DNA from 2 places in the Arthrobacter sp. BC5 genome. Region 2 is predicted to be linked to the other one. Evidence: riboswitches for the same ligand, from Rfam matches in the RefSeq annotation. Region 2 holds a riboswitch; the other holds the start of a gene.
The links. Region 2 has a riboswitch for cyclic di-AMP ahead of AC1MFI_RS11845 (C40 family peptidase). Riboswitches for the same ligand answer to the same signal wherever they lie in the genome.
Positions count from the first base shown of each region.

Region 1: another riboswitch for cyclic di-AMP. It lies ahead of AC1MFI_RS07000 (M23 family metallopeptidase); the one in region 2 lies ahead of AC1MFI_RS11845 (C40 family peptidase).

Region 1 covers NZ_CM155273.1:1,513,424-1,520,685, forward strand. The annotation lists gene AC1MFI_RS06980 (FecCD family ABC transporter permease) at 1-225, shown strand, start outside; gene AC1MFI_RS06985 (FecCD family ABC transporter permease) at 333-1,298, shown strand; gene AC1MFI_RS06990 (ABC transporter ATP-binding protein) at 1,301-2,224, shown strand; gene AC1MFI_RS06995 (siderophore-interacting protein) at 2,221-3,273, shown strand; cyclic di-AMP (ydaO/yuaA leader) riboswitch at 3,435-3,653, shown strand; gene AC1MFI_RS07000 (M23 family metallopeptidase) at 3,657-4,883, shown strand; gene AC1MFI_RS07005 (diacylglycerol/lipid kinase family protein) at 4,933-5,931, opposite strand; gene AC1MFI_RS07010 (SGNH/GDSL hydrolase family protein) at 6,014-6,796, shown strand; gene AC1MFI_RS07015 (MarR family winged helix-turn-helix transcriptional regulator) at 6,895-7,262, shown strand, end outside.
Region 2 covers NZ_CM155273.1:2,544,858-2,552,119, reverse strand. The annotation lists gene AC1MFI_RS11855 (alpha/beta fold hydrolase) at 1-10, shown strand, start outside; gene AC1MFI_RS11850 (NAD-dependent epimerase/dehydratase family protein) at 7-972, shown strand; gene AC1MFI_RS11845 (C40 family peptidase) at 1,065-1,895, opposite strand; cyclic di-AMP (ydaO/yuaA leader) riboswitch at 1,898-2,082, opposite strand; gene mutM (bifunctional DNA-formamidopyrimidine glycosylase/DNA-(apurinic or apyrimidinic site) lyase) at 2,223-3,185, opposite strand; gene rnc (ribonuclease III) at 3,186-3,920, opposite strand; gene rpmF (50S ribosomal protein L32) at 3,996-4,199, opposite strand; gene AC1MFI_RS11825 (YceD family protein) at 4,202-4,768, opposite strand; gene coaD (pantetheine-phosphate adenylyltransferase) at 4,923-5,390, opposite strand; gene AC1MFI_RS11815 (aminotransferase class I/II-fold pyridoxal phosphate-dependent enzyme) at 5,497-6,732, shown strand; gene AC1MFI_RS11810 (spermidine synthase) at 6,738-7,262, shown strand, end outside.

The DNA of each region.
Region 1 (7,262 bases), 1.0 Mb from region 2:
GTGGGGCTCGTCATCCCGCACATGGTGCGCCTCCTCGTCGGTGCCGACTACCGCTGGATCCTGCCGTTCTCGGCCCTCCTCGGGCCGGTTCTGCTGCTCGGGGCGGACATCATCGGCCGGGTGGTCCTGCCGCCGGGCGAGGTGCAGGTCGGCATCATGACGGCGGTCGTGGGCGCTCCCTTCTTCGTCTGGCTCGTGCGCCGGCGCAGGATGGCGCACCTGTGAGCACATCGCTCGATCCCGCTCCCGTCGCGCTTCCGCGGGATGCGGCACGTCCCGCAGCAGGCCTCGCCGCCGCACGCGCCCAGCGCCGCCGGAGCACCGGCGCGCGCATGGCAGCGGCAGGCGGCGCCGTCGTCGTGCTGTTCGCCGTGAACATCCTGCTCGGCACCTACACCGTGACCATCCCGGACTTCTTCCGCATCCTCGGAGGCGCCGACATCCCGGGCGCCAGCTTCATCGTGATGGAGAACAAGCTGCCGCGGGCCGTGATCGGGCTCCTGGTCGGCATCGCCTTCGGCATCGCCGGGTCCGTCTTCCAGACCATGCTGCGGAACCCCCTCGCGAGCCCTGACATCATCGGCATCAGCTACGGGGCGAGCGCCTCGGCGGTGACGGCGATCGTCCTCTTCGGCGCCGCCGGCGCCGCCGTGTCCTTCTCCGCGCTGATCGGGGCCATGGTGGTCGCTGCGGCGATCTACCTCATCTCGCGCCGCGGGGGAGTCTCGGGATACCGGCTGATCCTCGTCGGCATCGGCTTCGCGGCGGTGATGCACGCACTCGTGAGCTTCCTCATCACCCGCGCGGACCTCCGCACGGCGAGCGAAGCGCTGCTGTGGCTCAACGGGTCGCTGAACTCGAGCACCTGGGATCGCGTCACGGTGCTGGTCGCCTCCCTCGTCGTCCTGCTGCCCGCCGCCGCGATCCTCTCCCGCAGCCTGCAGGGACTCGAACTCGGAGACGACGCCGCCGCCGGCCTCGGCGTCCGCGTCGAGGCGGCGCGGCTGGGCCTCATGTCCAGTGCCGTGGCCCTCGCCGCCGTCGCCACCGCGGCGGCCGGGCCCATCGCAGCGATCGCCTTCCTGTCCGGGCCGATAGCGCGGCGCCTGCTCGGCAACCGTCCATCGCTGGTGATGGCCGCCCTCGTGGGTGCCGGAATCGTCCTCGGGGCGGATTTCGTCGCCGCGAACCTCATCCCCGGGACGTCGCTGCCCGTCGGAGTGGTGACCGGCGCGCTCGGCGCGCCGTTCCTGCTGTGGCTGCTCGCCACGGCGAACCGATCAGGCCAGGGAGGCTGAGAATGGCTGGACGCCAGGACCCCACGGTGCCGGACAGCCTGTCCGCTGCGGGGCTCACACTCGCGTACGACGAGCGCACCGTGGTCGACGGCCTGACCGTCGACCTTCCGGCGGGCAAGGTCACGGTGATCGTCGGCGCCAACGCGTGCGGCAAGTCGACCCTGCTGCGGGGCCTCGCCCGACTCCTCAAACCGGTCGCCGGCACGGTGGTCCTCAACGGATCGGACATCCATGCGCAGTCCACGAAGGCCGTGGCCCGCGTGCTCGGGCTCCTGCCGCAGACTCCGCTCGCCCCGGACGGCATCAGCGTCGCTGATCTCGTAGGGCGAGGGCGCTACCCCCACCAGGGTTGGTTCCGGCAGTGGACGCCGGAGGACGAAGCCGCCGTCGCGGACGCGCTCGAAGCCACGGACACGCTCGCTCTGGCCGACCGCAGCGTCGACGAGCTGAGCGGCGGCCAGCGCCAGCGCGTGTGGATCGCGATGGCCCTTGCGCAGCAGACGGGGATCCTGCTTCTCGACGAGCCCACCACGTTCCTCGACGTCACCCACCAGATCGAGGTGCTCGACCTCATCACCGACCTCAACCGGCGCTCCGGGACGACCGTCGTCATGGTGCTGCACGACCTGAACCTCGCGGCGCGCTACGCGGACCACCTGATCGCGATGCGGCACGGCCGGATCGTCGCCGAGGGGGTGCCGTCCGCCGTCGTCACCGAGGACATGGTCTCGAACGTCTTCGACCTGGCGTGCCGCGTGATCGAGGACCCGGTGTCCGGCACGCCCATGGTGGTTCCCATGAGTCGGCACCACGGTGCCGCAGCCCCCGTCCGTCCCCCGACACCCCCGGCCGGCCACGAGCCGCTCCGGGGCTACCGACCCAACCCGCAGGACACCGTTCCCGCCCACGTGGAGGCAGCATCATGACCGAAGTCAGCCAGCGGAATTCGCGGCGCACCACGGCGGACACCGAGCCCATGGTGCTGGCGTTCGACGTCGTCGTCACGGCGGTGCAGGACCTCAGCCCCACGTTCCGCCGCATCACCTTCGGCGGGACCTGCCTGGCGGCGTTCGGCGTGGCAGGGGAGACCCTCGATCTCCGGATCAAGATCGTCATTCCCGCGGCGGGGCGCGAGTGCCCCGACATCGCAGGGATGATGAAGCGCGGTGATTCGGCGAACTGGTACCAGCTGTGGCTCGGCCTCGAGGCGGAGGAGCGAGGCTGCATGCGCACCTACACCGTCCGCGAGTCCCGCTGCGGGGGCGCGCAGCCGGAGATCGACGTCGACTTCGTCATGCACCTCGACGCCGACGGGCGCGGTGGGCCCGCGTCGGAATGGGCGGCAGCGGCCCGGCCCGGTGACCGTGTCTGCGTGATCGGCCCCAACTCCTCGGCGGCCCAGTGCGCGACGGCGGGCGCCTACGGCGGGATCGAATGGAGCCCGGGACTCGCGCAGCACGTGCTCCTCGCGGGCGACGAGACGGCGGTGCCGGCCATCAGCGCGATTCTCGAGGCGCTGCCAGGGGACATCAGCGGTCATGCGTTCCTCGAGGTGCCGGACGGGCAGGACATCCAGGACATCCGGACGCGGTCGTCCGTCGCCATCACCTGGCTCGTGCGCGGGCGGCGGGGCCACGGCGAACTCCTCGAGTCGGCGGTCCGCGACGCCGTCCGGGTTCCGGGCTGGGTGTCGCTCTCGGGTCCGGAGCCGGTTGCGGGGGGACGCGAGCCCGAGGACGTGGACATCGACAGGACCATCCTCTGGGAGACACCGCAGCGGCTCGAGGCGGCGATCGTGAGATCGACGGTCAATCCCGGGCGCCTCCCGGGCAGCCAGCCCTTCTATGCGTGGATCGCGGGCGAGGCAGCCGTGGTGCGTGGACTGCGTCGCTACCTCGTACGGGACGTAGGGGTGGACAGGAAACAGGTTGCCTTCATGGGCTATTGGCGCAAGGGGCGCGCAGAGCTTTCCTGAAGCACCGACGGCGGCCGAAACTCAGGTTCTCCCGCGTCTTTCCGCAGGATTCCGATGCCGGAACGCAGTATCGCACGGATCATCCACAGGCTGGATAACGGAATTGTAACTACGCGTGTCCTCGCCTAATGTTTGACCAGTCAAAGCTGGTCCATGTGATCCAGGTCCGCACGCCTAACCCTGCCAGCGGACCGCCTGAACAACCTGTGGCAGGGGTGGAGGATCCACATTCCGGCGGCTCGTGCCGTCTTGGGGTGAAGCCCTCAGCACGGCGCGCCTCGGGTGCGGTCCTGCCGCCGTCCGAGCCCGCGCCGAGGGGGCCGAGTCAACTCTTGCTCAAATCCGACAGCTAACTCCGTGGGCGTCCTGAGAGAGGTATGCAGTTGACCCAGACGGTCCTGTCCGGGCGCCGTCGCGCGTCCGACGAGCGCGCGCACCACCAGCCGACCCCCCGCCGCTCTGCCCACGCCCCGCTTCCGAGCCGTCGCTCGCTCCGCGCCCAGGCGCATTCCTCCGGCCCGGCGGGTCCTGCCGTTCCTGCGACTGCAGCTACGGCATCCGCGGCCGCTCCCGGTGCACCTGCGGAGCACGGGTCCGCCTTCCGGGTACCTGCGCCGATCGCCGTCCTGCCGGCGCCCGTTCTGCCCGCCCCTCCCTCCGTGGTTCCTGCTCCCGGCGTGCCCGTTCCTGCAGTACCGGGCGGGCTCGGCACCGCGCCGGACCCGACCCGCCGTGAACTGCGCGAGAGGGAGAGGGTCGAGCGCCAGGCGGCCGCCGGTGCACCGATGCCCGAGGTCGCCGCGCCCACGCCGGCCGCCCCGGTACCCGACCTCCCCACCCGGCGGAGCGCTCGCGCGTCGGATCTGCGCGGGCGCCCACAGGCCCGGTCCGCACGGCGCGCAGCGGTCCGCTCCTCGACGCTCCTCCTGGCAGCAGCCGGGCCGACGCCGCTGGCCCGGCTGCGTGACAACGCAGCCACCGCCGGTATCGTGCTCGCCTCGGCGGGCCTCCTCATGGGGGCCGTCGCGCCGTCGGCCGCCACCACGCCCGCCGACGGCGTCGCCCTCGCCTCCGGGATCGCTCCGGCCGTCACCGCGCCGGCGGAGGCCACGGTCATCTTCGCCCTCGAGAGCGCAGGTCCGGCCGCTGAGGGGATCGCGCCGAGCATCGCCGATGCGCGGGCGCTCTCGGCCTCGCTGACACCCGCTGCGAAGGAGCGCAAGGCCTTCGGTGCTCCTGTGGACAACCCGGTGGTCGCCTCGACCTTCGGGTACCGCGTCAACCCCCTGGGCGGCTCCGCGTCCGAACTCCACACGGGTCAGGATTACGCCAGCGCGTGCGGCACGCCGGTCAGGGCGGCCGACGCGGGGACCGTCGTGGACTCCGGCTGGCACGCGTACGGCGGAGGCCAGCGCATCGTGATCGACCACGGCGACGGCCTGAAGACCACCTACAACCACATGAGCGCTCTCGGGGTCGTGGTCGGGGCCACGGTGCAGCGCGGCGACGTCATCGGCGCGGTCGGCAGCACGGGCAACTCCACCGGCTGCCACCTGCACTTCGAGGTCCTGGTCGATGACGAGAAGGTGGATCCGCAGCCCTGGCTGTGAGTACCCGGCGGGGAGCACGTCCCGGGCCGGGAGGTGCCGCCTCCTTCCGCTAGGGCAGGGGCTCGCTGACGACGGCGGGGTCCTTGTAGCCCAGCGGCATCCGGAGGCGGAGCGAGTCGGGCTTCATCTCGAAGGCCATGTGCGTCGCCTTGCCGAGCGGGTCGCCGTCGAGCTGCACCTCGAGCGGCTCGCGCAGGGTGACCTCTGCCGTGCGGCACTGGAAGTACTCGAGGGAGGGGTCCTTGCCCCTGCCGCGCGCGAACAGCTTGCCGGCAACGGCGAGCCAGCCGAGCTTGCCCTTCGGGGCGACGGTCATGAGGTCCATCAGGCCGTCGTCGATCTTCGCGCCGGGGAAGATCTCGAGGCCGCCCATGATCTTCCCGCAGTTTCCGCCCATCACGCTGCGGAGACGGCGCTCGAAGGGCCTGCCGCCGTCGATGGAGATGGTGGTGCGCGCCGGCCTGCCGGGGAGGTTCCTGATCCCGGCGTCCACATAGGCGAGCCAGCCCACCTTGTCCTTCAGCTCGTCACGCGTGTCGGACATGATGGCGGCGTCGTAGCCGATGCCGGCCATGACGAGGAAGACGTGGGCGTCCTGCGCCCGGTCCACGGTCACATGCACGACGTCGATGGTGCGTTCGGTCCCGCGGAAGGCGGCTTCGACGGCGGCATCCGGGTCGTCGACGGCGATATCGAGGTTGCGGGCCAGGAGGTTCCCCGTGCCGAGCGGCACGAGCGCCATCATGGTGCCGGTCCCGGCGAGCTCCTCGGCGACGCAGCGGACCGTGCCGTCCCCGCCGGCAGCGATGACGAGGTCCACCCCGGCGTCGAGCGCCTGGCGCGCCTGGCCGTGACCCGGATCGTCCGCCGTGGTCTCGATGACGAGGGGATCCTCCCAGCCGTCCTCGGCGGAGATGCGACGGACGGCGCCCTCCACATCGGAGGTGGTGGCCTTGATGGGATTGATGATGAGCGCGGCGCGACGGCCGCCCGATCCGGCGTCCGCGACCGCGCCGGCGGTCGCCTCGGATGTAGCGTCGGTGGGCATGGTGTCCTTCGTGCGGGTGTCAACGGGTGGGTGCGTCGAGCTTATCCCGGCGCCCTCCGGAGCCGAGGGTAATCTTTTGGACGTGACTTACACCTCTCGATACGTGGCCCTCGGCGATTCCTTCACGGAAGGGGTGGGCGACTGGGACCCGGAGTCCCCCAACGGCGTCCGCGGCTGGGCCGACCGCGTCGCCGAGCAGCTCGTCCTCGCCGACCCGTCCTGGGGCTACGCCAACCTCGCGATCCGCGGTAAGAAGATGCGCCAGATCCTCGACGAGCAGATCGACGCCGCCCTCGCCCTGGAGCCGACGCTCGTCACGATCTACGCGGGCGCGAACGACATCCTGCGCCCGCGCATCGACATCGACCTCCTCATGTCCCACTACGACGCCGGCATCGCCCGGCTCCGCGCGGCAGGCGCCGACGTCGTGCTCTTCACCGGATTCGACGCCTCGGGCTCCGCGGTCTTCGGGAAGACCCGCGGCCGCACCGCCGTCTACAACGAGTGGGTGCGCGAGATCGCCGACAAGCGCGCCGCCACGGTGGTGGACTACTGGCGCCTCCGTGAGTTCCAGGACTGGAGCTACTGGGACACGGACCGCATGCACATGTCCACGGCGGGCCACACCCTCATGGCCGCGCGGGTCCTCGAGGCCATGAAGGCCTCGCACCAGGTGGACCTGCCGGAACTCGAGGCCCGCCCGGCCCTGAAGCGGGTCGAGCAGTTGCGGGCCGACGCGCAGTGGGCGCGGGAGTACCTCACGCCGTGGGTGGGCAGGCGCCTGCGCGGTGTCTCCTCGGGTGACGAACTGGTGCCGAAGTACCCGGCCCTGGGCCACCCGCACTGGTCGTCCGTCAACGCCTGAGGGCCTCCGGAGGAACACGGCCCCGGGGCCGCCCGCAACCGTCGACGGGCAGGGGTGGGCCCTGCGGCGCCTGCCGAGCGGTATGCCAGAATGAGGCAATGGCGGCGCAATGGCTCACACCCGACGAGCGGCGGGCATGGCTGGCTCTCTACGCCTTGACGTCACTGCTCCCCGCGTCACTCGACGCCCACCTGTTCCGTGAGGCCCGCATCACCCTGTTCGACTACCACGTGCTGGCGATGCTGTCGGAGTCGGAGGGCACGTGCCTGCCGATGAGCGAGCTCGCAGCCCGTTCGACGGCCTCGCTCTCGCGTCTCAGCCACGTGGTGAAGAAGCTCGAGGGGCGGGGCTGGGTCACCCGGTCGCCCTCCGACGCGGACGGCCGCGTGACCACCGCGTCCCTCACCCCCGCCGGCCTCGGGATGCTGGCCGAGCTCGCGGTGTCCCACGTCTCCCAGGTGCGCTC
Region 2 (7,262 bases):
ATCCCTGTGACGGTCCTCGTGACCGGAGCGAGCGGCATGCTCGGACGCGCCGTCGCGGAGCACCTCCTCGACGACGGCCACGAGGTGCGGTGCTTCCAGCGCCGCCCCTCCCGCGTCGAGGGCGCCCAGGACGTCCTCGGATCGATCACGGACAGGACGGCCGTCGCCGCGGCGGTGGAGGGCTGCGACGCCGTGATCCACCTGGCCGCGAAGGTGTCCTTCACGGGCGCCACCGACGAGTTCGTCCGCACGAACATCGACGGCACCCGGTACCTCCTCGACGCCGCCGCGGAGGCAGGGGTCACCGACGTCGTCCACGTCTCCTCGCCATCGGTCGCACACCAGGGGACGTCGCTGGTCGGTGCCGCGGCCGGTCCGGCCGATCCAGACCACGCCCGGGGCCACTATGCGCGCACCAAGGCAGCGGCCGAACTGCTGGCCCTCGCCCGTTCCACCCCGGCCTTCCGCGTCGCGGCGGTACGGCCACACATCGTCTGGGGTCCGGGCGACACGCAGCTCGTGGAACGCGTCATCGACCGGGCCCGCCACGGCCGGTTGCCCCTCCTCGACGGAGGGACCGCCCTGATCGACACCACGTACGTCGACAACGCCGCGTCGGCCATCGTCGCCTGCCTCTGCCGGATCGAGGCCGCCCGGGGCCAGGCGTTCGTCGTGACCAACGGCGAGCCGCGCCCCATCGCAGAGCTGCTCGAGGGGATCTGCCGTGCCGGAGGCGTGCGGCCGCCCGCATGGTCCGTACCCGGAACCATCGCGCGCGGTGCGGGCGCGGTGATCGAGCGCGCCTGGAGCGCGCTTCGGCGGCCGGACGAACCACCCATGACCCGCTTCCTCGCCGAGCAGCTGTCGACGGCGCACTGGTTCGACCAGCGGCGCACCCGGGAGGTCCTGCAGTGGGAACCGTCGGTCGCTCTCGACGACGGCTTCGAGCGGCTGGCCGCCTCCTACCGCTGAGCCGGCGACCCCACCGGGACATGACGAAGGACGGGATGCATGCATCCCGCCCTTCTGTGTCACTGGTGCGTCATCGGCGGACCGACGACACGCTAGCGGGTGTAGTAGCCGTCCACCGACATGACGTTGACGGAGTGCACCTGCGTACCCTGCGAGGGGTTGAGAGCACTGATCATCTGGCCGTTGCCGAGGTAGATACCGACGTGGCTGCCGCCGTTCTGGCTCACCAGGTCGCCCGGCTGGGGGTTGCCGGTGGGACGCAGGGCTGCGAACTGCGCCCAGGTGGTGCGCGGGAGGCTGATGCCGTTCTGGGCGTAGGCCCACTGGACGAAGCCCGAGCAGTCCCAGGCGCCGTAGGCGGTGCCGCCGTAGACGTAGCCGGACCCCTTGCCCTGCAGGGCCGTTCCGACGATGCCACCAGCCGCCGGAGCGACCGATGCCGACTGGAAGCTGTACGGCGCAGCAGGAGCAGGAGCAGCGGGAGCAGCCTGCGGTGCGGCTACCACGGAAGCGGACTGCACCGAGTACTGCGGGGATGCAGCCGAACCGCTGAGCGAGAGCGACTGGCCGGGGTAGATGATCGAGCTGTAGCCGAGGCCGTTGGCCGTGAACAGGCCGTCGAGGCTCACGCCGTGAGCCGCTGCGATGCTGCCGAGGGTGTCGCCGGCCTGGACCGTGTAGGAACCGGCTGAAGCGGTGCTCACTGCTGCGGCCTGCTGGCTGACCGTCTCGACGGGGACGATCTCACCAGCGGCGCTGGCCGGAAGTGCTGCGCCCATCATGATGCCGGATGCGGCAACCACGACGGCTGCGGGCTTGCCGGCAACCGAGGCAGTCGCGGTGACTGCACGGGATGCGGTGACGAGGGGGTTGATGCGCGCGGGGACGGCCCGGTGGCGCGCGACATGGCTCTTTCTGGACATGATGATGCCTTTCCCAATGCCTACGAAGTTAGCTGTCGGGTTCGGATGGGACATCCGGACGCGCTGTTCGTGGATCACCGCCCCAAAGCTGGTCCACGCGTGTCTTTACCCCTAGGACTCGTGACCGAGTCCGCTATCGGTTCCCCCGCCCCTGTCGAATGTCTTGTGCGAACGGTCCGTCCTCATCGACAGGGTTAGGCAGAGTGAGGAAGGGCGCCCCTCCGTTGTGGACGGGCGCGGGATCAACGGTACGCGCTGGGCCTGCTCTTGTCACGTTTGGATCACGAGACTTGATCTCACCCGGCATCCGGCATCCGGCACGCTCGACTACAGGCGTGCGTTGCGCGGCTTCGGTTGGCAGAAAGGACACAGGTAGGACGACCTGTTCATGAAGGACTCCCGGCGCAGCAGGGTGTGCCGGCCCTCCGCAGCGCACCGACGGCAGGCCTGGCCTGCGCGGCCGTAGGCTTCGAGGTCGCGGGCGAAGTAGCCGGACGCCCCGTTCACGTTCACGTACAGCGCATCGAAGCTCGTTCCGCCGGCCGCCAGGGCGCGGGTCATGACGGTGGTGGCCGCCTCGAGGATGCGCTCGGTATCGGGACGCCTCATGGTGTCGGTGGGACGGGCGTAGTGGAACCTGGCCGCCCATAACGCCTCGTCGGCATAGATGTTGCCGATACCCGAGATGAGGCCCTGATCGAGCAGGGCACGTTTGAGCCCGGTCCTCCGTTCCCGGAGGCGTCGGTGGAAGGACTCCGCGGAGAACGCCGGATCGAGGGGATCGCGCGCGATGTGCGCGGCCTGATGGGGCACCAGGGGAAGGCCGCCGGCTCCGAGCCCGCCCGGCCCGCCGTCCTCCGTCGGCTCCAGGTCGGCGACGAACATGCCGCCGAAGATGCGCTGGTCCACGAACCGCAGATCGGCCGGAAGGTCCGCGCCGTCCTCGTCGAGAGCGCGGGAGAGCCGGAGGCGTACCTTGAGGTGCTTCTCCTGCGGCGCACCAGGCTCTTCGATCAGCAGCTGCCCGCTCATGCCGAGGTGGGCCATGAGTGCCACGCGGGGGCGCGCTGCCGCGCCCGCGTGGTCCTCGAGGGTCATCCAGAGGAACTTCCCGCGGCGTACGACGTCCCTCACGCGGGCACCCGTCACGTTCCCCTCGAAGTCCTCCACTCCGGCGACATGACGTCGGAGCGACCGGGCGTCCAGGACCTCGACGGTCTCGATGACCCGCCCGCTCACCCAGCGCGCAAGGCCGCGGCGCACCACCTCGACCTCGGGCAGTTCAGGCATTCAGGGCCCGACGGCGGGCCGGGCGTCCGCCGCATCGCCGTCCGGCGATGCACCGGCACCGGACACCAGGAGCTTCCAGGACTCGGCCGCGGCCGCCTGCTCGGCTTCCTTCTTCGAATTCCCGTATCCGGAGCCGTACGCCACACCGCCGATCAGCAGGCGCGCCGTGAAGGTGCGGGCGTGGTCGGGCCCCGTCCCCTCCACCTGGTAGTCGATGAGTCCGAGGCGCCGTGCGGCCGCTGTCTCCTGGATGCGGGTCTTCCAGTCGGTGCCCTCGCCGAGCACGGCGGAATCCCGCAGCAATGGTCCGATGAGCCGCATGACCATCGCGCGCGCGGTCTCGATGCCATGGCTGAGGTAGGCCGCACCGATGACTGCCTCCATGGTGTCGGCGAGGATCGAGGCCTTGTCGCGCCCGTTGGTGAGTTTCTCACCCTGCCCGAGCAGCACGTGGCTCCCGAGGTCCAGGGTACGGGCCACCCCGGCGAGTGCCTTGGTGCTGACGACGGCGGATCGCCTCTTCGCAAGTTCCCCCTCGGAGAGTCCGGGGTTGTCGCGGTACAGCGCATCCGTCACCGAGAGGCCCAACACCGAGTCGCCGAGGAATTCCAGGCGCTCGTTGGTGGGGATCCCGCCCTTCTCATAGGCGTAGGACCGGTGGGTCAGGGCAAGACGAAGCGTCTCGGCGTCGATGTCGACGCCGAGACGCTTCGTAAGGTCTTCAGTATTCTTCACAACCGCATCAGCTGATCCAGCACCGGGCCGATGCCCGCCGCACCGTCAGGTACGCGGCGGGCCGGGGGTCCGTTGTCAGACGTCGGCTACCTTGCGGCCCTTGTACTCGAGGAACAGCGGCGTGCCTGCTGAATCGGTGACAACCTTGGCCTGGTGGGCGAGGCTGTAGGTGACGCGGCCGTTCTCGAGGGTCTTGACCAGCTTGGGGGCGGTTGCCTTCCACTGGGACCGGCGTGCGCGGGTATTCGCGCGGGACATCTTCCGCTTGGGGACAGCCACGGCTAACTCTCTTCTCTCTCGTCTGACTCTGACTTGGGTGCCGCGTCATTCTCAGCGGCGGTGCCTGCCAACCCGGCGAGGGCTGACCAGCGAGGATCCAAAACTTCATGGTGGTGGTCCGGATCATCGTTGAGCCGGGCTCCGCATTCGGAACACAGACCCTGGCAATCCTCCCGGCACACCGGCTGGAATGGCAGCGACGTAACCACCGCATCCCTCAGCACGGGTTCCAGATCGACCGAATCGTTCTCCACCCTGTGCTGTTCTTCCTCCTCTTCCACCGACAGCGACTCGGAGTCGCTGTAGAAGAAGAGCTCCTGGATCTCCACGTCGCGGTCGAACCGCAGTGGCTCCAGGCAACGGCCGCACTCGCCGGTTACCTCGACGTTTGCCGTTCCCGACACCAGGATTCCCTCGTGTACCGATTCGAAGCGCAGATCGAGTTCCATCTCGGAACCCTCCTGCACGCCGATCAGGGCGACGCCGAAGTCCTTCGGTGCCGGTACATGTTCCTCGAGTGTCCGCATGCTTCCCGGACTGCGTCCGAGATCCTTGACGCTGAACGTCAGCGGCGAACTGAGATCGCTTTTAATGGTGACTCCTGTAGAACATATGACCGACGTACCATCCTAGCCTGATCACCCGGGCAGGCCCAAAACGACGGGCCGGCAGGCGGCGAGGATGCCGCAGACGGGGCTGACCCGGCCCGCGCGGCGAGGACCGTCATGGTACGAGCCGACGGAGGACGGCGTCCGGGACGAAGGGACGGACGTCGCCTCCGAGCGAGGCGACCTCCTTCAGCAGCGTGGACGAGACGTGGGCGAAGTCCGCGGCGGTGGGCAGGAACACGGTCTCGACGTCGGCGAGGTGGCGGTTCATCGTGGCCATCGGCAGTTCGTAGTCGAAGTCCAGGCACGATCGCAGCCCCTTCACGAGCGCCGTAGCTCCCTGCTCCCTGCAGAAGTCCGCCAGGAGTCCGGTGGCCATCGGCAGCACGGTGACTCCGGGCAGGTGCGAGAGGCTCTCGGTGCAGAACGCCATGCGGTCGTCGATGCCGAACCGGTACGTCTTCGCGTGGTTCGTCGCCACCGCGACGATCACCTCGTCGAAGAGCCGCGCGGCACGGCTGATGACCTCGATGTGCCCGTTGTGGACGGGGTCGAACGATCCGGGGCAGACGGCGCGGCTCATAGCCCCACCCTACCGAAGAGCGTGACGAACCGCGGGAGTACGCATCCACCGTGATCCGCCGTCGGGATCCGCCGTCGGGATCCGCCGGAGCGGCAATACTGGAGTCATGAGTACACACGCAGGGAAGAGCGCGGTCCGGAGCAGCGGCACGGCGCCGTGGGCGAGGGCGGCGCTCGGGGCCAACCTGCTCGACCGCGACGGAAACCTCGGCATCACCATCTTCGAGGAGGTCACGGCCCTGGCGCAGCACCATTCGGCGATCAACCTGGGCCAGGGCTTCCCGGACGAGGACGGACCGCGGGAAGTCCTGGACGCCGCCCGCTCCGCCATCGCCGACGGCGCCAACCAGTACGCGCCGGGCCAGGGACTCGCCGTCCTGCGCCACGCCATCGCCGCCCATCAGGAGCGCTTCTACGGCCTGGCCGTGGATCCGCTGACCGAGGTGATCGTGAGCACGGGCGCCACGGAGTCGATCGCGGCGGCGATCCTCGCGTTCGCCGGCCCCGGCGACGAGGTGCTGACCTTCGAACCCTTCTACGACTCCTACGGCGCCGTGATCGGGCTCTCGGGTGCCACGCACACCACGGCCCCGCTGCGGGCGCCCGACTTCCAGCCCGATGCCGCGAGCCTCGAAGCGGCGTTCACCGACCGCACGAGGATCGTCGTCGTCAACAACCCGCACAACCCGACAGGCAGCGTCCTCAGCAGGTCGGCCCTCGAACTGATCGTCCGGCTCGCGCAGCGCCACGGTGCCATCATCGTGACGGACGAGGTGTACGAGCACCTCACCTTCGGGGCCGCGCACCTGCCGATCGCCACCCTGCCCGGGGCCGCAGAGCGCACCCTGACCATCTCCTCCGCGGGGAAGACGTTCTCCGTGACCGGGTGGAAGATCGGCTGGCTCACCGGGCCGGCCGATCTGGTGTCCCAGGTGCGCACCGTCAAGACCTTCCTGACGTACACCTCGGGGACACCCTTCCAGGGCGCCGTGGCCCTCGGCCTCGGACTGCCCGACGGCTTCTTCTCCTCCGCCGCGGCGACCCTGCGGAAGAAGCGGGACCTGCTCGGTGAGGGCCTGCGGGCAGCCGGCTTCGACGTCTTCGAGCCGGAGGGCACGTTCTTCACGATGGTCGACGCGGCACCGCTCGGCATCGAGGACGCCACCGATCTCGCGCGACGCCTGCCGTCCCTGATCGGCGTCGCGGCCATCCCCGTCGCCATGTTCTGCCACGAGGAGGGAGCGCAGCGGACGCGGTCGCTGCTGCGGTTCGCCTTCTGCAAGCGCTTCGACGTGATCGAGGAGGGCGCGCGCCGCCTCGCGACTCTGCGGGATCGGGTGTGAGCGCGATGCAGCAGCCCGGCTCCGACGACTTCGAGGTACCCACACGCTGGCTGCCCGGAACGGGTGCGTACGCGGAGATCGACGAGGACGCCTACATCGAGGGCGCCCTCATCCTGAGTATCGGGGGCGCCCAGCAGTCGCACGTGGACATGCTCCATCCCGAACGCGTGTTCTACGAATACCTGCAGCGCATCGCCAACGTCATCGACCTGGCGGGGCCGCCCGGCGCTCCCCTGCGGATCCTGCACCTCGGCGCCGGAGCCCTCACTCTCGTGCGGTATGTCCAGGCGACGCGGCCGGGATCTCAGCAGATCGCCGTCGACCTCGAGTCCGACCTGATCGGATTCGTCCTCGACGCGATGCCGCTGCCCGAGGGGACCGCCTGCGAGATCATCATCGGGGACGCGGCCGACGCCGTCCTGGAGCAGCCGGACGCCGCCTTCGACGTGGTCGTACTGGACATCTTCGCCGGAGCCGACGCGCCCGCCCACCTGACGTCGCCGGATTTCGCCGCCCACCTCCTGCGGGTC